One region of the Streptomyces sp. NPDC058773 genome, then DNA from elsewhere that is predicted to be linked to it. Evidence: predicted binding sites of a transcription regulator. Region 1 holds the regulator's gene; the other holds the start of a gene.
What was found. Region 1 encodes HspR, which represses chaperone genes until heat shock. Its sites were predicted from a motif close to TTGAGNNNNNNNNNCTCAA; they were not measured.

Region 1 (14,732 bases):
TCGCCGAGATCGCCCGCCTCGCCTGCGAGCGCGACCTCCTCGTCATCACCGACGAGGTCTACGAGCACCTCGTGTTCGAGGGCGAGCACCTCCCCCTCGCGTCGTTCCCGGGCATGCGCGAGCGCACCGTCACCATCGGTTCGGCCGGCAAGACCTTTTCGTTCACCGGCTGGAAGGTCGGCTGGGTCACCGCGCCCGCGGAACTGGTCGCCGCCGTCCGCTCGGCCAAGCAGTTCCTCACCTATGTCTCCGCCGGCCCCTTCCAGTACGCCGTCGCCGAGGCCCTCGCCCTCCCCGACAGCTACTTCACGGAACTCCGCGACGACCTGCGCACCAAACGCGACGTCCTGACCACCGGCCTCACCGCCGCCGGCTTCCAGGTCTTCCGCCCCGCCGGCACCTACTTCATCACCACCGACATCCGCCCCCTCGGCCACCACGACGGCTTCGCCTTCTGCCGCACCCTCCCCGAACGCACCGGCGTCGTCGCCATCCCCAACGCCGTCTTCTACGACCACAAGGAGGAGGGGGCGCCCTACGTCCGGTTCGCGTTCTGCAAGCAGGAGTCGGTGCTACGGGAGGCGGCGGAGCGGCTGCAGAAGCTCTGAGGGGGCTGCGGGCCCTGCCTCACCCTTCCGCGGCGCACCGTCGGAGCAGCCGGCACCGACAGCCTCCTTGCGTGCGCCGCAGAAGCAGCCACCACGTTGCCTACTGAGGGGCGACCGGCATGGCCTCGAAATCGTCGAAGAGGTAGGCATAGACCTGCGCGAGATAGGCCCGCAGCTCCCGCTGGTCAGGAAATTGCACATAGGTGAGGTCGAACCACTGCTGCACCGTCATCGGCTGGTTCGCCACAAGGTGCTTCAGACCGGCACGGATCGTGTCCTGATAGTCGGGCCAGGCCAGGTCGAACGTCTCCCGCAGCATGCCGAGATCGTCAACTGCCTCGACTCCGAGAATTCCGGCGCAGAAATGTACGAAGCGACGGTCCACGCCGGGCACGTCCAGCCCGAGATCGGCCAGTGGAACGGTGACCGGATCGAATTCCTCGTAACCGCCCGGGTGCGGATACAGCGTGGTGTTCCGCAGGTCGGCGTCGTTCTCCGGCCCGCCCTCGCTCTCCAGATCCTGCACCGGGCGGTACACCCCGTACAGCAGGCCGCGCGTCGAGAAGTCCGCGTAAACGTAGTTCACTTCACCGCTGGGGCCGTACGGCCGCCTGGGATCGATCGTGATTGCCGTGGCCTTTCCCAGGCATTCCTCTCCCTCTCCGTATACCGCCTCGAACGGCAGAATCGGCGAAAGGTCGTGATGCTTCAGCGCCACCGCACGCAGGGCGTCGTCCGCTCGGACCATGGCCTCGTCGGTGTCGAAACGGCTCGCCCACGGGCCGGTGCGGGGCGGCAACTCGTCGCGGATCGACGACATCGGATGGGGACTCCGTCCATGAGAAAAGGCGCTGGGCCTGATTTACCGAGAAGGGGCAGCACGCCCGACGATCACTTCCAGTACTTCTCCGGCGGAGTCTCCTCAGGGTCCGGCGCCTGCGGGGGCTCCTGCCGGTCACCGTAGAAGTAGCTGTAAAGATCCTGCAGGTAAGCGTACAGACGGTCGTCCTCCCAAAACGACACACCTGTCATCAGCGCCCACTCCCTCGAGCTGGCGGGCCGCTCGCTCAGCAGGTATTGCAGCGCCTCCTTGAGGTGCCGGGCGTAGGAGGTCTTCCCGGTCGCGCCCGGCTTCATCTCGTGGACGTCGTCGATCCATTCGACGTTCAGCGCGCCGCTGAAGAACGCAGCCACCTTCGGGTCTGAAGCGTAGTGAGGAATAACAGTCTCCGGAAATCTCATGGATTCCTCTCCCTAATGGGCTCAGGATACATGGTCACCAGCCTGTGCCCGCCCTTACCGTCCGGTTTATACATGGCAAATAGCTTCGCATCACGGAAATCGACCGGCTTGTAGTTGATGGTGTCACCCGTCATAGGCCGATCCGGGTCTATGTAGAAGTCGCGGAATTTCTCATGGTGATTCCCATCGGGACCCCATGCTTCCTCTGGAGATATTCGGAATATCTGCGGACTCGTATCGTCAGGGTCCAGCAAACTCCTGAGATGGAGATCGGCATGCATAAATGCATCGTCCTGGCCAGGGTTGAATCCGGTGGAGAAGGCGTCACACTTGTGCTTTTTGGTGGGGTCTTCTGCGTCCAGGTGAGCGTCCTCGCCCAGCCGTTGCTTGGCATTGGGCCCGTGCGCCGGGTCGACCTTTTCTTCGGACTGGATATAGCCGCCCTCCAGCCGATGGCATTTCGGCTTTCCGTGGTCGTCCACACTCGTTTTGCCGCCGACTTCGGCCTTCTTGGGCTTTCCCAGCCTCTCCTTCAACATGTCATCGGTCGGGTCCAGGTGCCGCTGTGGTCCGTGCCCCTGGCCGCGAAGGCCGTTGATGCGCTCAGCGACCTGCTTGTTGTACCTGTCCCGCAGGTCGTCCTCGTCGAGCACCCGGTCGCCGATCTTCAGGTGAACCGCATCCCGGCCATCCTGGTGGCGCCGCATGTTCTTGCGTATCGCCTCCTCGGCTTCGTTGATGTTCTTCCTGGTGATGTCCAGCCCGTGGCCGATCGACCGGTGCCCCTTTGCCATCGCCTTGGACATGTCCGTGATCATGGAGTCGATGATCGGGCGGAGCGCCTCCTCCACGATCTGGCCGTACCTGCCCTTGCCGAGCAATCGGCCACGAGTTTTGGCGTCGAGATTGCTGCTGAACCGCTCCACCTTCTCTGCGTGACCATGGGCGCCCTTGGCCGCCTTCGCCAGATTGTCTGGGTGCGCCTTGAACCCCTTGCTCATGCCGCACCCCCGCAGCACCCAGCGCAGCGTCAACGCCCTTGAAAACAAGGCCGGATACAGCTTTCTCGATCTCGGCCTGGAAAGGCTCGATGGCCATGGAGACCAGTTCGGCGATAAGGACGTCCTCGATCTCCTGGATGACCTCTCTGACGATCCGTTTGCCGATCTCGATGGCTGCCGCTTCGGCGGCCGCGGCGATGCCGAGTGTCGCGACGGTGGCGGCGGCCGCCGCGGCCATCTCGACTGCGGTGATGACCAGTTGGGCGATGACCACGCCCTTGGCGACGACCACACCGGTGGCCGTGATCTCCAGTGCCGTGGCCAGGACTTCGCAGCAACTGGTCAGCGCCGTATGGTGCTCACCGGATACCTGGTTCCAGCGGCTGAGCAGTGCGTCGTAGGAGGCACCCTCGTAGGCGTCCCCGAGCCCCTTCAGGACGGAGTCCAGCCCGCTGTGCCCCTCCGCGAGCCCCTGGCCGAATTCCCGCACACGGCCGCCCCACGCACGCAGTTCGTCCTCGTCGGTGTCGGGCCATTCCAGGCCCATCAGCTCCATGATCCAGACGACTTCACCAGGCAGCTCGATGGACACCGCCGGCCTCCCCCTTGGCTTCGCGTCCGCTCAACTCCGGGCATACGGACGAGTGATGTCCGAGTACGGGTCCACGCCGACCGAAGGTGATCAAGTCAGCCGGGAGTGCAGTCGCTTACAGAGCCGGAACCCGAGCCCCCGGGACGGGCCGCCTTCGCCCCGACGCACGCGGGCCCCGGAGCCGTTTCGGCTCCGGGGCCCGCGCAGCGAGGTGGGTGTGGGACGGACGGGGCTCAGGCCTCGTCGTCACCCGGCTTCTCGTCGGAGTCGCCTTCGATCTCGGCCTCCAGGCCGAGCTGCTCGACGATCCACTTGTCGAATTCGATGGAGGCGCGGATCCAGCTGACCGTGCTCGACACGAAGTGTTCGAGCGAGACACCGGTGCCGATCAGCATCGATGCCTCACCGATCAGACGGACCGTGCCGTCGTCGTGGGTGTGGGTGTAGGCCTTGGGCCACAGCGTCCGGCGGTTCCAGTCGTCGATCGCCTCCAGCAGCTTCGACTTCTCGTCGATGCCGTGCGGACGGTCATAGAACGTGCGGACGGAGAAGATCTGCTGCTCCTCCTCGCCCCGGAACATGAAGTACGTGCGGAACTGCTCCCACGGGGCGGCGAGGTCACCCTCCTCGTCGACTACGTACTTCAGCTCCATCTGGTCGAGGAGCTGCTTGACCAGGTCCTGGTCTGGCACGACGGGACCATCAGGCCCCGACGGCTCGGGTTCGGGCTGGCCCCCGAAATTCGGAATCGAGGACGGGTCGATGCTCACCGTGGAATTCCCTTCGTATGGTCTCTGCCATCCTCCCCCACATCCGCCCCGTCCTGGCAACCCGGGACGGGGCGGAAGGGGCGAGTTATCGCTCGGGGCAACGATCGATCGCCGGCGCCGTGGCGGGCTGCCGGGCCGGGGCGCCCGCCACCCGGCCTACCGTCCCGCCGCCTCCACCGACAGCTGGTCGCCGTCCACGTCCACGCGCACGGTGTCGCCCTCCAGGACGTCGCCCGCCAGGATGGCGCGGGCGAGCTGGTCGCCGATGGCCGTCTGGACCAGGCGGCGCAGCGGCCGGGCGCCATAGGACATGTCGGGGGCGGGAGCGTCGGCGACCGGTTCCTGGCCGAGCCAGGCGAGCCAGGTCAGGGCGCGGTCGGTGACGTCCAGGGTCAGGCGGCGGTCGCCGAGACGGCGCTGCAGGTGGTCGAGCTGGATACGGGCGATCCGCTGCAGCTGGTCCGTGCCGAGCGGGTGGAAGACCACCACGTCGTCGAGCCGGTTGAGGAATTCGGGGCGGAAGGACGCGCGGACCGTCTCCAGCACCTTCTCCCGCTTCTGGTCCTCCTTGAGCAGCGGGTCCATCAGGAAGTTGGAGCCGAGGTTGGAGGTCAGGATGAGGATGGTGTTGCGGAAGTCGACGGTGCGGCCCTGGCCGTCCGTGAGGCGGCCGTCGTCGAGGACCTGGAGCAGGATGTCGAAGACCTCGTGGTGGGCCTTCTCCACCTCGTCCAGCAGGATGACGGAGTACGGGCGGCGGCGGACCGCCTCCGTGAGCTGGCCGCCCTCCTCGTAGCCGACGTAGCCGGGCGGCGCGCCGACCAGCCGCGCGACGCTGTGCTTCTCGCTGTACTCCGACATGTCGATCCGGACCATCGCCCGCTCGTCGTCGAAGAGGAAGTCCGCCAGCGCCTTGGCCAGCTCGGTCTTGCCGACGCCGGTCGGGCCGAGGAAGAGGAACGAGCCGGTGGGCCGGTCCGGGTCGGCGATACCGGCGCGGGTGCGGCGCACCGCGTCGGAGACGGACCGTACCGCCTCGGTCTGGCCGATCAGCCGCTTGCCCAGCTCCTCCTCCATACGCAGCAGCTTCTGGGTCTCGCCCTCCAGGAGGCGGCCGGCCGGGATGCCGGTCCAGGCGCCGACCACGTCCGCGATGTCGTCCGGCCCGACCTCCTCCTTGACCATGGACTCCTTGGCCGCCTCCTGCTCGGCCTCGGCGGCGGCCGCCTCCTCCAGCTCCCGCTCCACCCCCGGGATCTCGCCGTAGAGCAGCTGGGAGGCGGTGTCGAAGTCGCCGTCGCGCTGGGCGCGCTCCGCCTGACCGCGCAGCTCGTCGAGCTTCTCCTTGAGCGCGCCGACGCGGTTGAGGCTCTGCTTCTCCTTCTCCCAGCGGGCGGTCAGGCCGCGCAGCTCCTCCTCCTTGTCGGCGAGGTCCTTGCGCAGCTTGTCCAGGCGCTGCACGGAGCCGGCGTCGGTCTCGTTCTTCAGCGCCAGCTCCTCCATCTTCAGCCGGTCCACGGCGCGCTGGAGCTCGTCGATCTCCACGGGGGAGGAGTCGATCTCCATCCGGAGGCGGGACGCGGCCTCGTCGACCAGGTCGATGGCCTTGTCGGGCAGGAAGCGGGAGGTGATGTAACGGTCGGAGAGGGTGGCCGCGGCGACCAGCGCGGAGTCGGCGATCTGCACCTTGTGGTGGGCCTCGTAGCGGCCCTTGAGCCCGCGCAGGATCGCCACGGTGTCCTCGACGGTCGGCTCGGCGACCAGCACCTGCTGGAAGCGCCGCTCCAGCGCCGGGTCCTTCTCGATCCGCTCGCGGTACTCGTCGAGGGTGGTCGCGCCGACCATCCGCAGCTCGCCGCGGGCCAGCATCGGCTTGAGCATGTTGCCCGCGTCCATGGACGAGTCGCCGCCGGCACCCGCGCCGACGACGGTGTGCAGCTCGTCGATGAAGGTGATGATCTGGCCCTCGCTGGACTTGATCTCCGCCAGGACGGTCTTCAGCCGTTCCTCGAACTCACCGCGGTACTTGGCGCCCGCCACCATCGCACCGAGGTCCAGCGCGACCAGCCGCTTGTTGCGCAGCGACTCGGGCACATCCCCCTTGACGATCCGCTGCGCCAGCCCCTCGACGACGGCGGTCTTGCCGACGCCGGGCTCGCCGATCAGCACCGGGTTGTTCTTCGTACGGCGGGAGAGGACCTGTACGACACGGCGGATCTCGTGGTCGCGGCCGATGACCGGGTCGAGCTTGCCCTCGCGGGCGGCCGCGGTGAAGTCCGTGCCGAACTTCTCCAGCGCCTTGTACGTGCCCTCCGGGTCGGGGTTGGTCACCCGCTGCCCGCCGCGGCTGGCCTCGAACGCGGCCAGCAGCTTCTTGGCCGAGGCGCCCTGCTGCTCCAGCAGCTCACCGGTGCGCCCGCCCTTGGCGGCGATGCCGATGAGGAGGTGCTCGGTGGAGACATAGGCGTCGCCGAGCTCCTTGGCGCGCTGGGTGGCGTCCGCGATGGCGGAGAGCAGATCGCGGTCCGGCTGCGGCGGCGCGACCGTCGAGCCCTGGACGCTGGGCAGCGCGGCCAGCTGGCGCTCGGCCCCGTTGCGCAGCGCCGCGGCGTCCGCCTCGACGGCGGCCAGGAGGTCCATGATGTTCTCGTTGTCCTGCCCGGCCAGCAGCGCGAGCAGCAGGTGCGCGGACGTCATGTCCGCATGCCCGGCGGCGACCGCCCGCTCATTGGCGGCGCTCAGTGCCTCCCGGCTCTTGTTGGTCAGCTCGGCGTCCACGTCCTCGCGATCCTCCTCGTCTCGTCCTGCACGGCCTCAGTGGCCAGTCTGGACCCACGAAGGCACCCACTGATGGCCCCACGAAGGCACATCCTGCACATACCAACATGCGATAAGTTGAGTCTATTCCACTCAAGACTGTGGAAGCGAGCCCCCTCGCCGCTTCTCGCTCACTCGTGCGAGGGAACCAGGGCCGATCGCACGGCGACCGTCCGCGCCGCCCGGCAACACTGGCCTTCGACCACAAGGAGGTGCAGCATGACGGCTATGGCACACGAGCCGATGCCCACGCAGGACGACATCCTCCTGGAAGGCTTTCTGGCGCTGGAGACCCCGACGGGCTTCCGGGCCGAGCTGATCGAGGGGGAGATTGCTGTGACACCGCCGCCGGACGGCGACCACGAGGACTACCTGGGCCTCTTCTTCGAGCAGATGATGCAGATGTCTGCGACTGCCATGCAGTTCTCGGGACACAAAGGGCTCGTCCTCACCCACGCGGCGGGCCAGCCCGCGGACCACGTGATCCCCGACGCCACCATCGCCCCACGCGCGCTGCGTCTCTTCCGCGGCGCCCCTCCCTGGATGCCCAGCGACGGCGTTGTCATGGTCGTCGAGGTGACGTCGAGCAAGCCCTACAAGGACCGTGTCACCAAGCGCCATGGCTACGCCCGCGCCGGCATTCCGCTCTATCTCTTGATCGACCGTGACAAGTCGGCGGTCACACTGTTCAGCGAGCCGGAGGGCGAGGACTACCTCAACACCCACATCGCCCCCTTCGGCAAACCCCTCCCCCTCCCCGCCCCCTTCTCCTTCGACCTCGAAACAGCCGACTTCCTCTGAGGCCCGGGCGCCGAACTACTCTGGCCCCCATGGCCCATGACCTCAGCGCCCTCAGCCCGGAATACCTCGCCTTCTGGGGCGAGTATCTGATGCCGACCCTCACCACGCTGCGTACGGACGGGACGCCCCATGTGGTGCCCGTAGGCGTCACCTACGACGCCGGGCAGCGGATCGCGCGGGTCATCACCCGCAAGGACAGCGCCAAGGTCAAGAACGTCCTCGCCGCAGGTGCCGACGGTGCCACCGTCGCCGTGTGCCAGGTCGACAAGGGGCGCTGGGCGACGCTGGAGGGCCGGGCCCGGGTGCGTACGGACGCCGAGTCGGTGGCCGACGCGGTGCGCCGCTACGCCGAGCGGTACGGGCGCACACCGACCCCCAACCCCGATCGCGTCATGATCGAGATCGCCGTGACCAGGGCGATGGGCCGGGCCTGAGCGCCGGCCCGAGCGCTGCTCCCCCTCCCGCGTGCCCGCCGCCGCCCCGCTGGCCGGAAACGGTCCCTCCGGCTCCGCTCCCGGCCACCCACCTGGTACTCAAGAGCGACGGGAACCGAACAGCTCCGCGCAATCACGGACGGCCTCGGGCCTGTCCCCGGCAAAAAGTCAGCAGCTGGAGGCCGTATGGCGTCGGCAGAGTGCCCCGTGACGACCGTTCCACGCCGTCCGTCCCCCCGCCGTCCGCACCCGCGCGCCGAGCTCTGTCCGCGCTGCGGCGGGCAGCTCGCCGTCAATCAGGACGGCTGGAAGATCTGTCACGCCTGCGGCTATGCCTCGCCGCCCGGTACAGCCCCTCCTCCACGGGCCGCTCGCGGGGGTATCGTCGCCCCCACAGTCGCCACGCCCCGGAGGGCACGATGAACTCGGTCCGAGTCACGGCGATCGCCTGCCTGATGCCGCTGTCCGAGCTCGACGAGGATCCGTTCCTGGTCGATGACCGCAGCCAGCACGACATGTGCAAGCAGTGGGCGGCGGCCCGTGACTACCACCTGACCTGCCAGCTCAGCCTGCACCGGCTGCGCGCCGACCACGGTGCGCTGTGGCGTGACGTCGAAGAGGGCCTGGTCGATGTGTTCGTGACGCCCAATCGCCGGGCACTGGAGACCGCCATCGCCGGCGCGGACGAATTCACCGCCCGGTGTGCCGCGGCCGGTGTCCGCCTGGAGACCGCCGATCTCGACGAGCCGGTCTACACCCTGGCGATGAAGTCGCAGGTGCACCGGCGGCTGTCGATGCCGACGGCGGGATACAACGGCTGCTGAGCGGGCGCCGCGGGCGGGTGGTGAGACGCGCGAAGGGCCGGGTCACCCCGGCCCTTCGTCACATCGTGCGGCGGCTGTCCGAACCCCGCCGCGGCCGTCACTCCGGCCGCTTGTTGGGGCGCCAGACCACCAGCGCGCTGGTCTGCTGCACATCCTGATACGGCACCAGATCGCGCCGGTAGGAGGCGTGCACCGCCGCCTCCCGCTGCTGCATCGCACTGGCCGCGCCCTCCAGGGCGCCCTGCAGCTCGACGACCCGCTGCTGCAGGGCCGCCACCTGGTTCTCCAGTTCGATGATGCGCTTGATGCCGGCGAGGTTGATGCCCTCGTCCTGGGACAACTGCTGCACCGTACGGAGCAGTTCGATGTCCCGGGCCGAATAGCGGCGGCCCCGCCCGGCCGTGCGGTCGGGCGAGACCAGCCCCAGCCGGTCGTACTGACGAAGGGTCTGCGGATGCAGGCCGGAGAGCTGAGCCGCGACGGAGATGACATACACCGGCGACTCTTCGGTCAGTTCATAGGGGTTACGACGCTGCCCGCCCCGGCTGTCCATCTCAAGCTCCCTTCGCGGCCTGGAACAGCTCCGCCCGCGGGTCCGCACCCGCGGTCGCCTCGCGATACGACTCCAGCGACTCCTTCGCCTTGTCGCTGAGGTCACCGGGGACCAGCACCTCGATGGTGACCAGCAGATCACCGCGGGTCCCGTCCTTACGGGTCGCACCCTTGCCACGGGCGCGCATGGTGCGTCCGTTGGGGGTGCCGGCCGGAAGCTTCAGCGTCACCGGCGGTCCGCCCAGCGTCGGCACCCGGACCTCCCCGCCCAGCGCGGCCTCCGGGAAGGTGACCGGCACCGTGACGGTGAGGTTGTCGCCCTTGCGGCCGAAGACCGGGTGGGCGTCGACATGCACGACGACGTACAGATCGCCCGCCGGGCCGCCCTGCTCGCCCGGGGCACCCTTGCCGCGCAGCCGGATGCGCTGCCCGTCGGAGACGCCCGCGGGGATGCGGACCTGCATCGTGCGGGCACTGGTCGCCCGCCCGCTGCCCTTGCAGACCTCGCAGGCGTCCTGGGCGATCAGGCCCCGGCCCTTGCAGTCGGCGCACGGATCGGTGAGCGAGAAGCCGCCGCCCGCGCCCCGGCTGACCTGACCGGTGCCGACGCAGGTCGGGCAGACCCGCGGCGTCCCGTTCTTGTCGCCGGTGCCGGAACACGCCTTGCACGGCGCCTGGCTGGACATCCGCAGCGGGACCGTGGCCCCGTCCACCGCCTCGGTGAAGCTGAGCGTCACCTCGGACTCGATGTCCTGGCCCCGGCGCGCATGCGTACGGGCCCCGGCGCCGCCGCGGTTGAAGAGGCCGCCGAAGACGTCCCCGAGACCGCCGCCGAAACCGCCGCCGCCGGCGCCGCCCTGGCCCTGCGAGCCCCCGAAGAGGTCGCCCAGGTCGAAGTTGAAGCTGCCGCCGCCGCCCGGCCCCGGACGGTAACCGCCGTTGCCGAACAGCGTGCGCGCCTCGTCGTACTCCTTGCGGCGCTTGCTGTCGCCCAGGACGTCGTTCGCCTCGGAGATCTCCTTGAAGCGCTCCTCGGCCTTGGCGTCGCCCTTGTTGGCGTCCGGGTGGAACTCGCGGGCGAGCTTCCGGTACGCCTTCTTGATCTCCGCTTCCGTGGCGTCCTTCGGGACGCCGAGGACCTTGTAGTAGTCCTTCTCGACGAAGTCCTTGGTGCTCATCCCCGACGTCCCTCCTTCCGCGCGGTTTTCGTTTCTGTCCTCACGTCAGCCCTCTTCCGGGCCACCGCTCTCCTCGTCCGAAGCCTCACCCTTGGCGTCGCCCTCGGACTTGGTGGCCTGCGCACCCGGCTGCGGTTCGGCGACGGCGACCCGCGCGGGGCGGATCGTTCGTTCACCGATGCGATACCCGGGCTGCAGGATCGCCACGCACGTCGTCTCGGTGACATCCGGCGCGTACGAGTGCATCAGCGCCTCGTGGATCGTCGGGTCGAAGGGCTCGCCCTCCTTGCCGAACTGCTGCAGACCCAGCTTGGCGACCACGGTCTCCAGCGATTCGGCCACCGACTTGAAGCCGCCGACCAGTTCGCCGTGCTCACGGGCACGGCCGATGTCGTCGAGGGTGGGAAGGAGCTCGGACAGGAGGTTCGCCGCGGCGATCTCCTTGACCGTGACCCGGTCCCGTTCCACCCGACGGCGGTAGTTCTGGTACTCGGCCTGCAGTCGCTGGAGGTCCGCAGTGCGCTCGTTGAGCGCCGTACGCACCTGGTCCAGCTGCGCCTGGAGCGCTACATCCGGTACGTCCCCGGCCGGGGCCGAGCCCGCCTTGTCGGCGGACTCGGCCTGCGCCGCGTCTTCGGGAGCGGCATCGGAGGGGACGTCGGGCTTCTCGTCGAAGCCCGGGGTCTCCTCCGTCACGCGGCACCGTCCTTCTTGGGCTTCTCGTCGTCGACGATCTCGGCGTCCACGACGTCGTCCTCGGCCTTGGCCTGCTCACCGGCGGCACCCTCGGCGCCTTCGGCGGCCTGGGCACCCTGGGCGTCGGCGTACATGGCCTGGCCCAGCTTCTGGGAGACGGCCGCGACCTTCTCGGTGGCGGTGCGGATCTCCGCGGTGTCCTCGCCCTTGAGCTTTTCCTTCAGCTCGGTGACGGCTTCCTCGACCTCGGTCTTGACCTCGCCGGGGACCTTCTCCTCGTTGTCCTTGAGGAACTTCTCGGTCTGGTAGACGAGCTGCTCGGCCTGGTTGCGGGTCTCGGCGGCTTCGCGGCGCTTGGTGTCCTCGTCCGCGTACTGCTCGGCCTCCTGGCGCATCCGGTCGACCTCGTCCTTCGGCAGCGAGGAGCCGCCGGTGACGGTCATCTTCTGCTCCTTGCCCGTGCCCAGGTCCTTCGCGGTCACGTGCATGATGCCGTTGGCGTCGATGTCGAAGGAGACCTCGATCTGCGGGACGCCACGGGGCGCCGGCGGCAGACCGGTCAGCTCGAACATCCCGAGCTTCTTGTTGTACGCCGCGATCTCGCGCTCGCCCTGGTAGACCTGGATCTGCACGGACGGCTGGTTGTCCTCGGCCGTCGTGAAGATCTCGGAGCGCTTGGTCGGGATCGTGGTGTTGCGCTCGATGAGCTTGGTCATGATGCCGCCCTTGGTCTCGATACCGAGGGACAGCGGGGTGACGTCCAGCAGGAGGACGTCCTTGACCTCACCCTTGAGGACACCGGCCTGGAGGGTGGCGCCGATGGCGACGACCTCGTCCGGGTTGACGCCCTTGTTGGCGTCCTTGCCGCCGGTCAGCTCCTTGACGAGCTCGGCGACGGCGGGCATCCGGGTCGAGCCGCCGACCAGGACCACGTGGTCGATCTCGGACAGGTTGATACCCGCGTCCTTGATGACGTTGTGGAACGGCGTCTTGCAGCGCTCCAGGAGGTCCGAGGTGAGCTGCTGGAACTGCGAGCGGGTGAGCTTCTCGTCCAGGTGCAGCGGGCCCTCGGCGGAGGCGGTGATGTAGGGAAGGTTGATCGTCGTCTCGGTGGAGGACGACAGCTCGATCTTCGCCTTCTCGGCGGCCTCGCGCAGGCGCTGGAGCGCCATCTTGTCCTTGGACAGGTCGACGCCGTGGCCGTTCTGGAACTGCTTGACCAGGTAGTCGACGACGCGCTGGTCCCAGTCGTCACCACCGAGGTGGTTGTCACCGTTGGTGGCCTTCACCTCGACGACGCCGTCGCCGATCTCCAGCAGCGAGACGTCGAAGGTGCCGCCACCGAGGTCGAAGACCAGAATGGTCTGGTCGTCCTTCTCCAGGCCGTAGGCCAGGGCGGCCGCGGTGGGCTCGTTGACGATACGCAGGACGTTGAGGCCCGCGATCTCACCGGCCTCCTTGGTGGCCTGGCGCTCGGAGTCGTTGAAGTAGGCCGGAACGGTGATGACCGCGTCGACGACCTTCTCGCCGAGGTACGCCTCGGCGTCACGCTTGAGCTTCTGCAGGATGAAGGCGCTCATCTGCTGCGGGTTGAAGCCCTTGCCGTCGATGTCGATCTTCCAGTCGGTGCCCATGTGGCGCTTGACCGACCGGATGGTCCTGTCGACGTTGGTGACCGCCTGACGCTTGGCGACCTCGCCGACCAGCACCTCGCCGTTCTTGGCGAAGGCGACAACGGACGGCGTGGTCCTGGCGCCCTCGGCGTTGGTGATGACGGTGGGCTCACCGCCTTCGAGAACACTGACGACGGAGTTCGTCGTGCCCAGGTCGATGCCGACCGCACGTGCCATTTCAATTCCTCCAGCTGACTTGAGTGGAACAGGCTCAAGAGTGCAGTACCGACGAAAACCTGTCAACAGACCTGAGTCGGACGCGCTCAAGTTTTATATCGCTCTTATCGTCACCACAGCCGCACCCCAGGACGCCGGGGCCACACAGAGGGTTGCCTTCGCGACGCAGATCACCGGCCGGGCGGCTTCATGGGGCGGAGGAGAATGGGTAACCTCAGCGGCAGACCAAAAAAGTTACTGCTTAGTAGTCCCCACCGTTTTCCGCTCTCGCAGGTACGAGGAGCCTCCCATGCAACTCGCCGCGATCATCGTGTCGCTGGTGCTCATCGCGGTCGCCGTGGCGCTGTTCGGCCGCGCCCTCCTGCAGATCTACCGCCACATGCGACTGGGCCAGCCGGTGCCCGCGGGCACCCGCACCGACGCTCCCGCCCAGCGGACCGTCACGGTGGCCAAGGAGTTCGTCGGCCACACCCGGATGAACCGCTGGGGCGTCGTCGGCGTGGCGCACTGGTTCGTGGCGGTGGGCTTCCTCACCCTGCTGCTGACGATCGTCAACGCCATCGGCCAGCTCTTCCAGGCCGACTGGCTGATCCCGTTCATCGGCGACTGGCTGCCGTGGGAGATGTACGTCGAGGCGATGGGCACGCTGACGACCGTGGGCATCATCGCCCTGATCGTCATCCGGCAGCTGAACCGCCCCGGCGGCGCGGGCCGCAAGTCCCGCTTCGCGGGCTCCAACACGGGCCAGGCGTACTTCGTCGAGACCGTCATCCTCATCGTCGGCATCTGCATCGTCACGCTGCACGCCCTGGAGGGCGCCCAGCACGGCGTCGACCACTACGAGGCGGCGTACTTCATCTCGTACCCCCTGGTCGCCGTCTTCAAGGGGATGAGCCTCGGGGTCGTCCAGAACCTCACCTACTTCTTCGCCGGTCTCAAGATCGCGACGTCCTTCATCTGGATGATCACGGTCTCGCTCAAGACCGACATGGGTGTGGCCTGGCACCGCTTCCTCGCCTTCCCCAACATCTGGTTCAAGCGCGAGGCGGACGGCGGGGTGGCCCTCGGCGCGCTCCAGCCGATGACCAGCGCGGGCAAGCCGATCGACTTCGAGGACCCGGGCGAGGACGACCAGTTCGGCGTCTCGCAGGTCGAGCACTTCTCCTGGAAGGGCCTGCTCGACTTCTCCACCTGCACCGAGTGCGGCCGCTGCCAGTCGCAGTGCCCCGCCTGGAACACCGGTAAGCCGCTCTCCCCGAAGCTGCTGATCATGTCGCTGCGCGACCACGCGCACGCCAAGGCGCCGTATCTGCTGGCCGGTGGCGGCAAGGACGCCGAGGGTAATGAGACGGCCACCGAGGAGCAGT
Region 2 (14,732 bases), on a different contig from region 1:
CCGGCTCCACCGAACACATCACCATCAGCTATGCCGGCTTCACCCGGCCCTGGGCCGCCTGGATCTCCCATCAGCTGGAGCAGCAGGGCCACGGCACGACCATGCTGCGCTGGGACCCCCAGGTGGACACCGCGCTGGTGGCGGAGCTGTCGGGGCTGCTGGAGGCCGAGGGCCGGCTGCTGATGGTGCTGGATGACTGGTATTTCCGGCTGGGCCCCAAGACGCAGGAGGAGTGGACCGCCGCGCTGCGGGAGGTGGTGTCCACCCACGCCGACCGGTTCGCCGCGGTGAGCGTGGCCACCCAGAGCCTGCCCGCCACGGCGTCCCTGCTGCGCCCCGCCGACCTGCGCGACCTGGACGCCCAGGAGGCCAACCGCCGGGTGCTGCAACGCCTCGGCCTCGGACCGGGCCGGACCGTGGACGAGGACGCGCCCGGCGCGCCCCGCTTCCCCAACGACCCGCCCGAGGTGTGGAACATCCCGCGCCGCAACAACCGCTTCACCGGCCGCGACCATGTACTCGAAGAGCTGCACGGCAAGCTGGCCGGCTCCGGCGCGGGCGCCGGCCCGCCGCTGGAGACCCGGATCGCGCTGTACGGCACCTCCGGCGTCGGCAAGAGCCAGATCGCCGCCGAATACGCCCACCGCTTCGGCAATGACTACGACGTGGTGTGGTGGATCAGCGCCACCAACAGGGGCGCCGCCCGCGAACAGCTCGCCGAACTCGCCACCCGGCTCGGCCTCCCCGTGGGCCGGGAGCTGGGCGACCGCATCCGCGCCGTCCACGAAGCGCTCCGCATCGGCCGCCCCTACCGCCGCTGGCTGCTGATCTTCGACAGCGCCGACGACATGGAGCAGATCGAGGACCTGGTCCCCGACGGCCGCGGCCATGTCCTGATCACCACCCTCACCCGCGACTGGTCGGGCTCCGGCAGCGCCCAGGAGATCGAGGTACGGCCCTTCGACCGCGTCGAGAGCGTCGCCTACGCACGGCGGCGCGCCCCGCGGCTGACGGCACTGGAAGCCGATCTGCTCTCCGACGCGGTCCAGGACCTGCCGCTGCTGCTCGCCCAGACCGCCGCCTGGCTCGACGCCAACCCGATGTCCCCCAAGGAGTACATCGAGCTGATCCGCCGCGGGGAGCCCAGCCTCGTCGGCATCCGGATCTCCTCCGACTACCCCATGGCCTTCCAGACGAGCTGGGCCATAACCCTCAACACGCTGCGCGAGCGCAGCCCGGCCGCGGTCGAACTCCTCAAGCTGTTCGCGTTCTTCGCCCCGGACACCATCCCCGTGCCGATGCTCGCCCGCGCCCGCCGCGGCGACCTGCCCGAGCACCTCGCCGACCTCGCCGCCGAGCCGATCAGCTGGAACACCGCGCTGCGCCGGCTGACCGAGTCCACCGCCGTACGCCTCGACTACCAGGTCTCCCAGGACGCCGACCCGGCCGTGGAGACCGCGCTGATGCACCGGCTCTACCACCGGTTCCTGCGCAGCGACATGCCCGAGGACGAGCGCGACCTGATGTCGGCGTGCGCCTGCCGGGTGCTGGTCACCGCCGACCCGCAGAACCCCTCCGACACCCGCTACTGGGAGCGCTACGCCGAACTCATCCCGCATCTGGAGCCGGCCGGCGTCCTCGACAGCCCCGAGCCCGCGGTCCAGCAGCTGCTGCTCAACTGCGTGGAATACCTGCGGGTCCGCGGCGAATACCGGATGGGCCTGCGGCTGTGCGAGCAGTTCATCTCCCGCTGGCGCACCCGTCTCGCCGCCACCCAGCGCACCATGCTCGTGCTCACCCACCAGCACGCCAACATGCTGCGCCGACTGGGCCGCTACCGCGAGGCCGAGGCGGTCGGCAGCGCCGTCGTCGACCAGCTCGCCGCCGAGCGCGACCCCTCCGACGCCGATCTGCTGCGGGCCCAGGACGGGCTGGCCGGCACGCTGATCGCGCTGGGCTCGTACCAGCAGGCCTACGACCTCTTCGACGCCGTCTGGCGGGCCTACACCGAGCTGCTCGGCCCGGAAGCGCCCCGCACCCTTTCCTCGCGGCACAACCTCGGCAGCGTCCTGGCGCTGCTCGGCCGGTACGAGGAGGCGCTGGTCACCCATCGCGAGGTGCTGTCCTTCCGGGAGCGCGAGCTGCGCGCCCGCCACCACCTCACGCTCAACGCGGGCACCGCCCATGCCCGCACCCTGCGCCTGCTCGGCCGCTACCGCGACGCCACCTCCAGCCAGGAACTCAACGCCCGGCTGCATCTCCAGGTGATGGGCGCGCACACCCCGCAGACCCTGCGCGCCGAGCACAATCTCGCGCTGTGCCTGCGCCGCTCCGGCGAGGTCACCCGGGCCGCCGGCCTGCTCACCGACCTCGTCGAGCGCTCCCGCCGGGTACTGGGGCCGCGCCACCCCGAGACGCTGATGGTGCGCGCGGACCAGGCCACCTTCCTGCGGGAGCACGGCGACCTCGGGCACGCCCGCGACCTCGCCGAGGAGGTCGCCGAGCGGTACCGCGCCCTGGCCGGTGAGCGCCACCCGTACACCGTCGGCACCCTGGGGAACGTCGGGCTGGTCCGCGGGGAGTTCGGGGACCCGGCGGACGCGCTGGACATCGCCGAGCGTGCGCTGCGCGGGATGGCCGACGCCATGGGCCCCGGCCACCCCTGGACGCTGGGCTGCGCCCTGAACGCCGCGGCCGCCCGCAACCGGGTGGACGACGAGGACGGCGCGGTGGAGCTGGGCCGCGACACCCTGGAGCGGGCCAAGGCGACGCTGGGCGACACCCACCCGCTGACCCTCTCCGCGAAGACGGCGCTCTCCGAGGACCTGCGGGCGCTCCGCCGCGGCCAGGAGGCGGCCAAGCTCGAACAGGAAGCGATCGGGCAGCTCTCCGAGACCCTGGGCGCCGAGCATCCGCACACCCTGTCCGCCCGGCGCCGCCGGCGCCCGTACTGGGACTTCGAACCGCAGCCCGTCTGACGGGACCGCCCAGCGCACACTCCCCGCGCACGCGGAAGGGCCCGCCCCCACCGGGGACGGGCCCTTCCGCTGTTGCCTGCCGGCTGCTCCGGCGGCCTCGGCGCCGTTACGCGTCGAAGGCCTCCGAGACCAGCTGCGCCTGCTCTGCCTGGTGGCGCTTGGCGGAGCCGACGGCCGGCGACGAGGAGTGCGGCCGGGAGATCCGGCGCAGCCGCTCGCCGTGCGGCACGTCCGCGCCCACGGCCAGGTCGAGGTGGTCGATCAGGTTGAGGCCGAGGAACGGCCAGGCACCCTGGTTCGCCGGCTCCTCCTGCGTCCACAGGTACTTCTCGGCGTTGGAGAACTTGGCGATCTCCGCCTGGAGCTCCTTGCCGGGAAGCGGGTAGAGCCGCTCGATACGGACGATCGCGGTGTCGTGCGCACCACGCTTCTCGCGCTCCGCGTCCAGGTCGTAGTAGACCTTGCCGGAGCAGAAGATGACCTTGCGGACGTCCTCGGGCTTGACCTTGGTGTCGCCGATGACCGGGCGGAAGCCGCCCGACGTGAACTCGTCCGTCCGCGACGCCGCCGCCTTCAGACGCAGCATCGACTTCGGGGTGAAGACGACCAGCGGCTTGTGGTGCGGGTTGTGGACCTGCCAGCGCAGCAGGTGGAAGTAGTTCGACGGCAGGGTCGGCATGGCGACCGTCATGTTGTTCTGCGCGCACAGCTGGAGGAAGCGCTCGATCCGGGCCGAGGAGTGGTCCGGGCCCTGGCCCTCGTAGCCGTGCGGGAGCAGCAGGGTGACGCCGGAGGTCTGGCCCCACTTCTGCTCCGCGGAGGAGATGAACTCGTCGACGACGGTCTGGGCGCCGTTGACGAAGTCACCGAACTGCGCCTCCCACATGACCAGCGCCTCCGGGCGGGCCAGGGAGTAGCCGTACTCGAAGCCCATCGCCGCGTACTCGCTGAGCAGCGAGTCGTAGACGTTGAAGCGGGCCTGGTCCTCGGAGAGGTAGAGCAGCGGCGTGTAGTCGTCGCCCTTCTCCCGGTCGATGAGCACCGCGTGCCGCTGGCCGAAGGTGCCACGGCGGGAGTCCTGGCCGGCGAGCCGGACCGGGGTGCCCTCCATGAGCAGCGAGCCGATGGCGAGGGTCTCGCCCATGCCCCAGTCGATGGCGTTGTCCTCGACCTGGGCCGCGCGGCGCTGCAGCTGGGGCAGCAGACGCGGGTGGACGGTGACCCGCTCGGGGATGTTGACCTGGGACTCGGCGATCCGCTTGACGACCTCCTGGGAGATCGCGGTGTCCACGTAGACCGGGAACTCGGCCTTGGGCTGCGGCACCTCGGGGGCCACGGGGGCCGTGGTGGCGTCGCGGACCTCGGTGAAGACCTTCTCCAGCTGGCCCTGGAAGTCCTGCAGCGCCTGCTCGGCCTCTTCCAGCGTGATGTCGCCACGACCGATGAGGGACTCGGTGTAGAGCTTGCGCACCGAGCGCTTCTTGTCGATCAGGTCGTACATCAGCGGCTGGGTGAAGGCCGGGTTGTCCGACTCGTTGTGGCCGCGGCGGCGGTAGCAGATGAGGTCGATGACCACGTCCTTGTTGAACGCCTGGCGGAACTCGAAGGCCAGCCGGGCGACGCGGACGACGGCCTCGGGGTCGTCGCCGTTGACGTGGAAGATCGGCGCCTCGATCATGCGGGCCACGTCGGTGGCGTACATGGACGAACGCGACGACTCCGGGGCGGCGGTGAAGCCGACCTGGTTGTTGATGACGACGTGGACCGTGCCGCCGGTGCGGTAGCCGCGCAGCTGGGACATGTTCAGCGTCTCGGCGACCACACCCTGGCCGGCGAACGCCGCGTCACCGTGCAGCTGGATCGGCAGGACCGTGAAGTCCGTACCGCCCTTGTTGATGATGTCCTGCTTGGCGCGGGCGACACCCTCGACGACCGGGTCCACGGCCTCCAGGTGGGAGGGGTTCGCGGTGAGCGAGACCTTGATCTGCTCGCCGTCCAGGCCGGTGAAGATGCCCTCGGCGCCCAGGTGGTACTTCACGTCGCCGGAGCCGTGCATCGACTTCGGGTCGAGGTTGCCCTCGAACTCGCGGAAGATCTGCGCGTAGGACTTGCCGACGATGTTGGCCAGGACGTTGAGGCGGCCGCGGTGGGCCATACCGATGACGGCCTCGTCGAGGCGCGACTCGGCCGCGGCGTCGATGACCGCGTCCAGCAGCGGGATGACGGACTCGCCGCCCTCCAGCGAGAAGCGCTTCTGGCCGACGTACTTGGTCTGCAGGAACGTCTCGAACGCCTCGGCGGAGTTCAGCCGGCGCAGGATACGCAGCTGCTCCTCGCGCTCGGGCGACTTGTGCGAGCGCTCGACCCGGTCCTGGATCCACTTGCGCTGCTGCGGGTCCTGGATGTGCATGAACTCGATGCCGGTGGTGCGGCAGTACGAGTCACGCAGCACACCGAGGATGTCGCGCAGCTTCATCATGGACTTGCCGGAGAAGCCGCCGACCGCGAACTCGCGCTCCAGGTCCCACAGGGTGAGCCCGTGCTCGGTGATGTCGAGGTCGGGGTGCTTGCGCTGGTGGTACTCCAGCGGGTCGGTGTCGGCCATGACGTGGCCGCGGACCCGGTAGGAGTGGATCAGCTCGAAGACCCGCGCGGCCTTGGTGACGTCGTCGTCGTGCGAGGCGTCGATGTCCTTGAGCCAGCGGACCGGCTCGTAGGGAATCCGCAGCGACTTGAAGATGTCGTCGAAGAAGTCGTTCTCGCCGAGCAGCAGCTGGTTCATGATCCGAAGGAACTCGCCGGAGGCGGCGCCCTGGATCACGCGGTGGTCATAGGTGCTGGTCAGCGTCATGACCTTGGAGACACCGAGCTTGTTCAGGGCGTCCTGCGAGGTGCCCTGGAACTCCGCGGGGTAGTCCATCGAGCCGACGCCCATGATCATGGACTGGCCGGGCATCAGCCGCGGCACGGAGTGGACCGTGCCGATGCCGCCCGGGTTCGTCAGCGACGCGGTGACCCCGGTGAAGTCGTCCATCGTCAGCTTGTTGTCACGGGCCCGGCGGACGATGTCCTCGTAGGCCTGCCAGAACTCGAAGAAGGTCAGCGTCTCGGCCTTCTTGATGGCGGCGACGACGAGCTGGCGGTCACCGTTCGGCTTCACCAGGTCGATGGCCAGACCGAGGTTGACGTGCTCGGGCTTGACCAGCGTCGGCTTGCCGTCCTTCTCCGCGAAGGAGTAGTTCATCGACGGCATGGCCTTGAGGGCCTGCACCATCGCGTACCCGATGAGGTGCGTGAAGGAGACCTTCCCGCCACGGGCGCGCTTGAGGTGGTTGTTGATCACGATGCGGTTGTCGAAGAGCAGCTTCACCGGCACCGCGCGGACGGACGTGGCCGTCGGCAGCTCCAGGGAGGCGTTCATGTTCTTCGCAACGGCGGCCGACGGGCCGCGCAGCGTGACGAGCTCCGGGCCCGCTTCGGCGGCCGGCTTCGCGGCGGCCTTGGCCGGCTCGGCCTTCGCCGGAGCCGCAGCCTTGGCCGGAGCGGCCTTCGCCGGCTCGGCCTTCGCCGGGGCCGGAGCGCTCGCGGCGGGCTTCGCCGGGGTGGCCGGCTTCGGCTCGGCGGCGGGCGCGGGCGACTGCGCCGGGGCGGCCGGAGCGGGGGCAGCGCCCTCCGCCGGCTGGCTCGGCGCGGTGGCGGAGCCCGGCTTGTAGTCGGCGAAGAAGTCCCACCAGGCTCGGTCTACCGAGTTCGGGTCCTGGAGGTACTGCTGGTAGATCTCGTCGACGAGCCACTCATTGGGACCGAACGCGGCAGCAGGGTTCTTACCCTGCCCCTCTTGGTCGGTCGAGATGCTCGAGCTGTTGGGGGACTGTAGCGACACGGCGGCAACCGCCCTCTTCCGCTTCCTAAGGTGGTGGACAGCGGGAATAAAGGCTACGCCTGTTGCGACCCTTGGTGCAGGCCGGGAGGGGTACTCGTCGTGTACGTCACATTCCCGGTCGGGTTTCAGGGCATGACTTGGCGGGAAACACACGAAGTTTGCCTCTGGGCGGGTAGGAGTGATCGCCGCCACACCCCGGAGGACGTGCTTCCACTACCGACCTTACGTCAGCGGCCGTCAGCTTCGAGCTGACTCCAGCCCCGGAAGAGTGACCCGGATCCGGCAACCGCGGGACGACTCGGCCACGCCGATGCGTCCGCCGTGCAGATCCACCGCCCAGCGCGCGATCGCCAGGCCCAGGCCGGTGCCGCCGTCGGTGCCGGGGCCCGAGGTGCCCGGACCGCCCCGGTTGAACCGCTCGAAGACCCGGTAGCGCTCCGCCTCCGGGATGCCGGGGCCCTCGTCCTGCACCTCCACCACCAGGCTCTCCGGCCCCTCGCCGCGGCGTGCGTGCACCGTGACCCGGCCGTGCCGGGGGCTGTGCTTGATCGCGTTGTCGATGAGATTGGCCACGACCTGGTGCAGCCGCTCGGCGTCCGCGTGCGCGGTCAGCTCCGGCGGCGAGACATCGAGGTGGAGATGGACGTCCGTACGGGTGTGGGTGCCGGAGCCGGCGACCCCCGACAGCCCCGACAGCGTGGCGGCGCCCCGGCTCATGTTGGCCTCCTTGAGCACCCCGGACAGATACGGCCAGACCTCGAAGCGGCGGGCGTGCAGCGGCACCACCCCGTTGTCCAGACGGGACAGGTCCAGCAGGTGCTCGACCAGACGGCCCAGCCGCTCGGTCTGCTTCAGCGCCGTGCGCATCGTCTCCGGGTCCGGCTCGCAGACGCCGTCGACGACGTTCTCCAGGACGGCGCGGAGCGCGGCGATGGGGGTGCGCAGCTCGTGCGACACATTGGCGACCAGCTCCTTGCGGTGAGTGTCCACCGCCTCCAGATCGGCCGCCATCCGGTTGAAGGCCTCCGCCAGGTCGCCGAACTCGTCACGGCGGCCCGAGCGGACCCGGCGGCTGTAGTTACCGCGCGCCATCGACCGGGTGACGTCCGTCATCTCGTCGAGCGGGGCGGTCAGGCTGTTGGCCACGAACTGGGTGATCAGCAGCGAGGCGATGATCGAGAAGATCGTGATCACCCGCAGCTCGGTCGCGGAGTGCATCGCGACGAACACCAGCAGTGTGGTGATGATCACCGAGACGCTGACCAGCGCCCCGAGGGCGGCCTTGACCGAGCGGTACGGATCCAGGGGGCGCAGGCCCTCCCAGATCCGCTGCCACAGCTCGTCGAGCGGGGTGCGTGGCCACCGCCTCATGCGGGCGGGGTCTCCAGCGCGTAGCCGACGCCGTGGACCGTACGGATCCGCTCGGCGCCGATCTTGCGGCGCAGCGCCTTGATGTGGCTGTCGACCGTACGGGTGCCGGAGGCGTCCGCCCAGTCCCACACCTCGGCCAGCAGCTGCTCACGGGAGAGCACCGCACGCGGGGTGTTCGCCAGGCAGACCAGCAGATCGAACTCGGTGGGGGTGAGGTGCACATCGGCGCCGCGCACCCGGACCCGGCGCTGCGCGTGGTCGATCTCCAGCTCGCCGAGGCGCAGGATGCCGCTGCGCGGGGTGTGCGCGGCCAGCGCGGCGCGCTCGACCCGGCGCAGCAGGACGTGCACCCGCGCGGCCAGCTCCCGCATCGAGAACGGCTTGGTCATGTAGTCGTCGGCGCCGACGCCGAGGCCCACCAGCATGTCGGTCTCGTCGTCCCGGGCGGTGAGCATCATCACCGGCACCGGCCGGGAGGCCTGCACCCGGCGGCACACCTCCAGGCCGTCGAAGCCCGGCAGCATCACGTCGAGGACCAGCAGATCGGGCTGCCAGGCCTCGGCGGTGTCCACCGCGGCCGGGCCGTCGGTGGCCGTCTGGACCTGGAAGCCCTCGGCGCGCAGCCGGGCCGCGATGGCCTCGACGATCGTCGGGTCGTCCTCCACGACCAGGACCCTGCGCTGGGCTCCCGGCGTGGCCGCGGCGCCGCCGCCCTGCGTTGTCTGAGTCTGGTCCATCGCCCGCCCCTGCATCCCCTGCGTGGTCGCGTCTTGCTGGGCAGCAGCGTACGGGCATGGTGCGACTGTCGGCTACGCGCCCTTGCGCGCGAGATGGACGACGTCCGGGACGCCTCGGACAACGGGGATCTCTTCCGTATGTACCCCGCTGAAACCGGCATTTCGTAGCGCTTCCTCAAAGGCGGACGAGGGCTGCGCGGACCAGACGGCGAGCACTCCGCCGGGGGGCAGGCGGTCGCGGCAGGCGGCCAGTCCGGCGGGGGAGTAGAGGCTGTCGTTGTCCTCGGTGACCGTCCAGTCCGGGCCGTTGTCGATGTCCAGGCACAGCGCGTCGTAGGTGTCCTGGCCCGCTTCCGTGCGCAGATGGGCGACCAGGTCGGTGTGCAGGATCTCGCTGCGCGGATCGGCCAGCGCGTCCGCGGAGACGGCCGACAGCGGGCCCGTGCGGTGCCAGTCGATGACCGCCTCCTCGCGCTCGACGACGACGATCCGGCCCCAGCGCGGCTGCCCGGCGGCACGGGCCAGGGAGAAGCCCACGCCGAGGCCGCCGATGAGCACGGCGGGGCGGGTGCGGCCGGCCGGCAGCGCGTCCAGCGCGGCGTCGATCAGCAGCCGCTCGGAGCGGCCGTCGGAGGTGTCCATCAGGAAGCAGCCGTTGGCGATGATCTCGTAGATCACCGGCGCCGCGGGGGAGTTGGCGCCGTCGGCACCGGGGGCCGCGGCGGGTCCGCCCCGCTGTCGCAGCACCACCTCGCCGTACGGGCCCTCGCGGCGGTCGAGCGTGCGCGGGGCCTCGGGGGCGCCGGTCGTTGCCTGGAGCGGTGTCACGGGAGCCATGGCGCCATGGTGGCCAATACGGGGCACGCCGGTCCAACGCGTTCGGGCCGTCTCGGCCGGCCGTATCTGCCACCGGTTGCCCGGACGTGAAGCATCTGCGGACGGTTGCCTGATGTGATGGATCTCACTCTCACAGCTTCTTCATGGGTTGAGCGTGCAGGGTGGTCCGGAACGTAGGACAGAGCAGGGATTCACGACCGAGGGACACGGACGTGGCTCACCGGATGCACCAGGACGGAAGGGGCCTCGTACTGTGAGCTGGCTGGGCACCGCGGAGAGGATACGGGCAGGTCAGCGGCGTGCCCCCGCACCGGAAACGGACACCGGTCCGGGCGGGACGCCGGGTCTGCTGCCCGGCATCCCCCGGCAGCGCGCGGACCGGGAGGCCGGCGTCGCCGGTGCGGGGGCTTTGCCGAACACCCCTGGTACGGCGGCGCGTTGGCGACCCTGGCGGCTGGTGCCCACCCCCGCCGGCACCCCCTTCACCTTCGGCTACGCCGTGCTCCTCGCGGCCACCTCGCTCTTCGCCGAGTACGGGGACCAGGGCCTGGTCTCCGACCTGCTGCGCGGCTCCAGCACCGATGTCGCCCATCTCGCCCAGGCCCCGCTGCTGGTGCTGATCGCCAGCGCCCTGTGGATCGCCGGCGGGATGACCTCCGGGTACGCCGTCGCCTTCCTCTTCGTGCTGACCGCGCTGGAGCGGCGGATCGGCGCGCTGTACACCGTCGTGGTCTTCCTCGGCGGGCATGTGCTCGCCACCCTCGCCACCGAACTGCCCGTCGCCTTCCAGGTCGCGGCCGGCGGGCTGCCGGAGAGTTCGCTGCACCGCCTCGACTACGGCATCAGCTTCGGCGTGATGACCTGCACCGGAGCCCTGGCCGGACTGCTGCCGGTCCGGTCGCGGCTGCCCCTGCTGGCCGGTGCCGGCTATCTCGCCGTGACGGATCTGCTCGCCTACACCGACCCGCTGAGCGACTGGGGACATCTGCTCTCGCTCGCCCTGGGCGTGGCGAGCTGGCCGCTGCTGCGCCGCTGGCGCGCCCACCGCGCCGCCCCCGCACCTCTCCTCGGCGACCTGGGCCACCCGGCCCTGCGGGGCGCGCGGATGTACTGAGCGTTCGGATGCGGCGGTTCCGGACGACGGGGCCAGGAGGCTGCGGGGCCAGGGATATACGGACCTGCGGGTCTGCGGGCCTGTGGGCCTACGGCCGTGCCGTCGACCGGTAGGTGTGGGTGATGGCGTAGGTGCAGCCACCCAGGAGCGCCACACCGGAGAGCACGCCGCTGACGAACGGCACCCAGGCCACGGCGGAGGTGGCCGCCATGACCAGGCCGGTCGCGCCGAGCGCGGTCAGCGTGGCGCCGGGGACGGCGATGCTGCGCCGCTTCCAGACCGACGTCAGCGCGATGAAGTGCAGCCCGACGATCAGCGCGATCCAGGCCACCGCGGTCTGTTCGGGCGCACCCGCCGCCCGCAGCGCGAGATTGCCGCCGGCCAGCAGCACCGCCTCCGCCCCCACGACGAACGCGAACTTCCCCCGGAACCAGTCCGCCCGCGGCACCTCGGAGTCGTCCGGCGCGGGCTCTCCGCGGCGCCCCGCCCGCAGCGCGAGGGTGAGCAGCCCGGCGAAGGTGAGCACCGCGAGTACCCGGAGGGCGATACCGATCGCCGGATTCAGCGGGTCGTGCGCGTTGGCGACCACGAAGACCGTTCCGAAGAGTGCACCGATGAAAACTCCGGACATCCGCTGCAACATGCGCCGAAGGTAGCAGTCCTGACGGGGCGTGAGGCCGGAGGCGAGGGGACGAGGTATCCCTGACGGGCCCCAACTGGCCGGTCGCGACGGCCCGTCGGCTCCTGGGAGAATGGCGGCCCCTTCCGGGCACGGCCTCGCGCGGTGCCCGCCGAGCACTGGAGTACCCGCACCTTGTCCCCGAAGCGCGAGCCGTTGAGGTCCCCACGACGCGAGTCATCGCCGCGTGAGACATCGCCTCCGGACGCCACGGACCCCGGTCTGCGGTCCGACTGCGGCAGCTGCTTCGGACTGTGCTGTGTCGCGCTGCCGTTCGCGGCCTCCGCCGACTTCGCGATCGACAAGGACGCCGGCCGGCCGTGCCCGAACCTGGAGGCGGACTTCCGCTGCGGCATCCACCGTGAGCTGCGCCCGCGCGGCTTCACCGGCTGCACCGTCTTCGACTGCTTCGGCGCCGGGCAGAAGGTCTCCCAGGTCACCTTCGGCGGACGGGACTGGCGAAACGCCCCGGACACCGCCCGGCAGATGTTCGACGTCTTCCCCGTCATGCGGCAGCTGCACGAGCTCCTCTGGTACCTGGCCGAGGCGCTGACCCGCCCGGCCGCCCACCCGGTACACACCCGCCTGCGCGCCGCCCTGGAGAAGACCGAACGCCTCACCCGGGGCGCCGCCGAAGAGCTGGCGGAGCTGGATGTGGCCGCCCACCGGGGCGAGGTCAACACCCTGCTGCTGCGCACCAGCGAACTCGTCCGGGCCGAGGTCCGGGGCCGCAAGAAGGAGCGGCGGGGCGCCGACCTCATGGGAGCCCGCCTCAAGGGCGCCGACCTCCGGGGCGCCAATCTCCGTGGGGCCTACCTGATTGCCGCCGACCTCAGGGGCGCAGACCTGCGCACCGCGGACCTGATCGGCGCCGACCTGCGCGCCGCCGACCTCGCCGGCGCCGATCTCACCGGCGCGCTCTTCCTCACCCAGTCGCAGCTCAACGCGGCCAAGGGCGACGCCGCCACCGAACTGCCGCGGACCCTGACCCGCCCCGCTCACTGGTAGCGGACCCGGCGGCGGCCGGGGAGGCCGAGCCGCCGGACGGTGGGGGTGATCAACGGCCGCCCGGCCGGGCCCACCGAGCCACCGAGGCCTTGGCCCACCGGACCACCGAGGCCACCGGCCCGCCGCGCCTCCGAGGCCCACGGCGCCGCCCCTCCCTGCCCGCTTCGCCGCCCACTCCCCGATCGCTCACAGCGAACGCACCCAGGGGAACATCTCCCCGCCCCGCCGCATTGAGTGAGTAAAGCTCAACTTGCTTGCCGAAGGGGAGATCATGGCTTCGACGTCCACATCGCTCACTCTGCCCGTACTGCCCCTCGATGACGAGGTCGTGCTCCCCGGCATGGTGGTGCCGCTGGACCTGTCCGACGCGGACGTACGGGCAGCGGTGGAGGCCGCCCAGGCCGCCGCCTCCTCGGGCAACAAACCGCGGGTGCTCCTTGTGCCCCGCGTCGAGGGGAAGTACACGGCGATCGGCACGCTCGGGCGGGTCGAGCAGGTCGGGCGGCTGTCCGACGGCGACCCCGGCGCGCTGATCCGGGGCCTGGGCCGGGTGCGGATCGGTTCCGGCACCACCGGGCCCGGCGCCGCGCTCTGGGTGGAGGGCACCACTGTCGAGGAGAAGGTCCCCGATCCTTCCCCGAGTTCTCTCGTCACGGAATACAAGGCGCTGGCCACCAGCTGGCTGCGCAAGCGGGGTGCCTGGCAGGTCGTTGACCGCGTCCAGCAGATCGAGGACGTCCCGACGCTGGCCGACAACGCCGGCTACTCGCCCTTCCTGACCATCGAACAGAAGGTCCGGCTGCTGGAGACCACCGATCCGGTCGCGCGCCTGAAGTACGCCACCGAGACGCTGCGCGAGCACCTCGCCGAGCAGGACGTCGCCGAGTCCATCGCCAAGGACGTCCAGGAGGGCGTCGACAAGCAGCAGCGGGAATTCCTGCTCCGCCGCCAGCTGGAGGCGGTCCGCAAGGAGCTGGCCGAGCTCAACGGCGATCCCGAGGACGAGGGCGACGACTACCGTGCCCGGGTGGAGGCCGCCGACCTGCCCGAGGACGTCCGCAAGGCCGCCCTCAAGGAGGTCGACAAGCTGGAGCGGTCCAGCGACCAGAGCCCCGAGGGCTCCTGGATCCGCACCTGGCTGGACACCGTCCTCGAACTCCCGTGGAACGAACGGACCGAGGACGCCTACGACATCGCCGGCGCCAAGGAGGTCCTGGACGCCGACCACTCCGGCCTGGAGGACGTCAAGGAGCGGATCACCGAATACCTGGCCGTGCGCAAGCGGCGGGCCGAACGCGGCCTCGGCCTGATCGGCGGCCGTCGCGGCGGCGCCGTACTGGCGCTGGTCGGCCCGCCCGGCGTCGGAAAGACCTCGCTCGGGGAATCCGTCGCCCGCGCCATGGGCCGGAAGTTCGTCCGGGTCGCGCTCGGCGGCGTCCGGGACGAGGCGGAGATCCGCGGCCACCGCCGTACGTACGTCGGCGCGCTGCCCGGCCGGATCGTACGGGCGATCAAGGAGGCCGGGGCGATGAACCCGGTCGTCCTCCTCGACGAGATCGACAAGGTGGGCTCCGACTTCCGGGGCGACCCGGCAGCCGCCCTCCTGGAGGTCCTGGACCCGGCGCAGAACCACACCTTCCGCGACCACTACCTGGAGGTCGAACTCGACCTCAGCGACGTGGTCTTCCTGGCCACCGCCAATGTCCTCGAAGCCATCCCCGAGCCGCTGCTCGACCGTATGGAGCTGGTCCGGCTGGACGGCTACACCGAGGACGAGAAGGTGGTCATCGCCCGGGACCATCTGCTGCCGCGCCAGCTGGAGCGGGCCGGACTGGAGCCGGGTGAGGTGATCCTGGAGGACGGCGCGCTGCGCAGGCTGGCGGGCGAATACACCCGCGAGGCGGGCGTGCGGAATCTGGAGCGTTCGGTCGCCAGGCTGCTGCGCAAGGTCGCCGCCCAGCACGAACTGGGCGAGCGGGAGCTGCCGTTCACGGTCGGCGCGGACCAGCTGCGCGCGCTGATCGGGCGGCCGCACCACACCCCCGAATCGGCCCAGGACCCGGCCGAGCGGCGCACCGCGGTGCCCGGTGTGGTCACCGGTCTCGCGGTCACCGGCGCCGGCGGC

Region 2: the regulator HspR is predicted to act here: its motif matches at 12,838-12,856, upstream of lon (endopeptidase La).

What each region holds. Positions count from the first base shown of each region.
Region 1 covers NZ_JBHYPE010000019.1:9,648-24,379, forward strand. The annotation lists gene ACFW5B_RS18335 (pyridoxal phosphate-dependent aminotransferase) at 1-608, shown strand, start outside; gene ACFW5B_RS18340 (hypothetical protein) at 709-1,428, opposite strand; gene ACFW5B_RS18345 (hypothetical protein) at 1,500-1,850, opposite strand; gene ACFW5B_RS18350 (hypothetical protein) at 1,847-2,851, opposite strand; gene ACFW5B_RS18355 (hypothetical protein) at 2,947-3,252, shown strand; gene ACFW5B_RS18360 (YbjN domain-containing protein) at 3,677-4,213, opposite strand; gene clpB (ATP-dependent chaperone ClpB) at 4,370-6,991, opposite strand; gene ACFW5B_RS18370 (Uma2 family endonuclease) at 7,250-7,831, shown strand; gene ACFW5B_RS18375 (pyridoxamine 5'-phosphate oxidase family protein) at 7,861-8,265, shown strand; gene ACFW5B_RS18380 (hypothetical protein) at 8,685-9,089, shown strand; gene ACFW5B_RS18385 (heat shock protein transcriptional repressor HspR) at 9,187-9,642, opposite strand; gene dnaJ (molecular chaperone DnaJ) at 9,644-10,819, opposite strand; gene grpE (nucleotide exchange factor GrpE) at 10,865-11,515, opposite strand; gene dnaK (molecular chaperone DnaK) at 11,512-13,365, opposite strand; gene ACFW5B_RS18405 ((Fe-S)-binding protein) at 13,655-14,732, shown strand, end outside.
Region 2 covers NZ_JBHYPE010000032.1:12,664-27,395, forward strand. The annotation lists gene fxsT (FxSxx-COOH system tetratricopeptide repeat protein) at 1-2,978, shown strand, start outside; gene ACFW5B_RS24900 (multifunctional oxoglutarate decarboxylase/oxoglutarate dehydrogenase thiamine pyrophosphate-binding subunit/dihydrolipoyllysine-residue succinyltransferase subunit) at 3,085-6,861, opposite strand; gene ACFW5B_RS24905 (ATP-binding protein) at 7,099-8,232, opposite strand; gene ACFW5B_RS24910 (response regulator transcription factor) at 8,229-8,969, opposite strand; gene ACFW5B_RS24915 (spermidine synthase) at 9,042-9,806, opposite strand; gene ACFW5B_RS24920 (rhomboid-like protein) at 10,060-10,920, shown strand; gene ACFW5B_RS24925 (hypothetical protein) at 11,009-11,551, opposite strand; gene ACFW5B_RS24930 (pentapeptide repeat-containing protein) at 11,822-12,607, shown strand; gene lon (endopeptidase La) at 12,879-14,732, shown strand, end outside.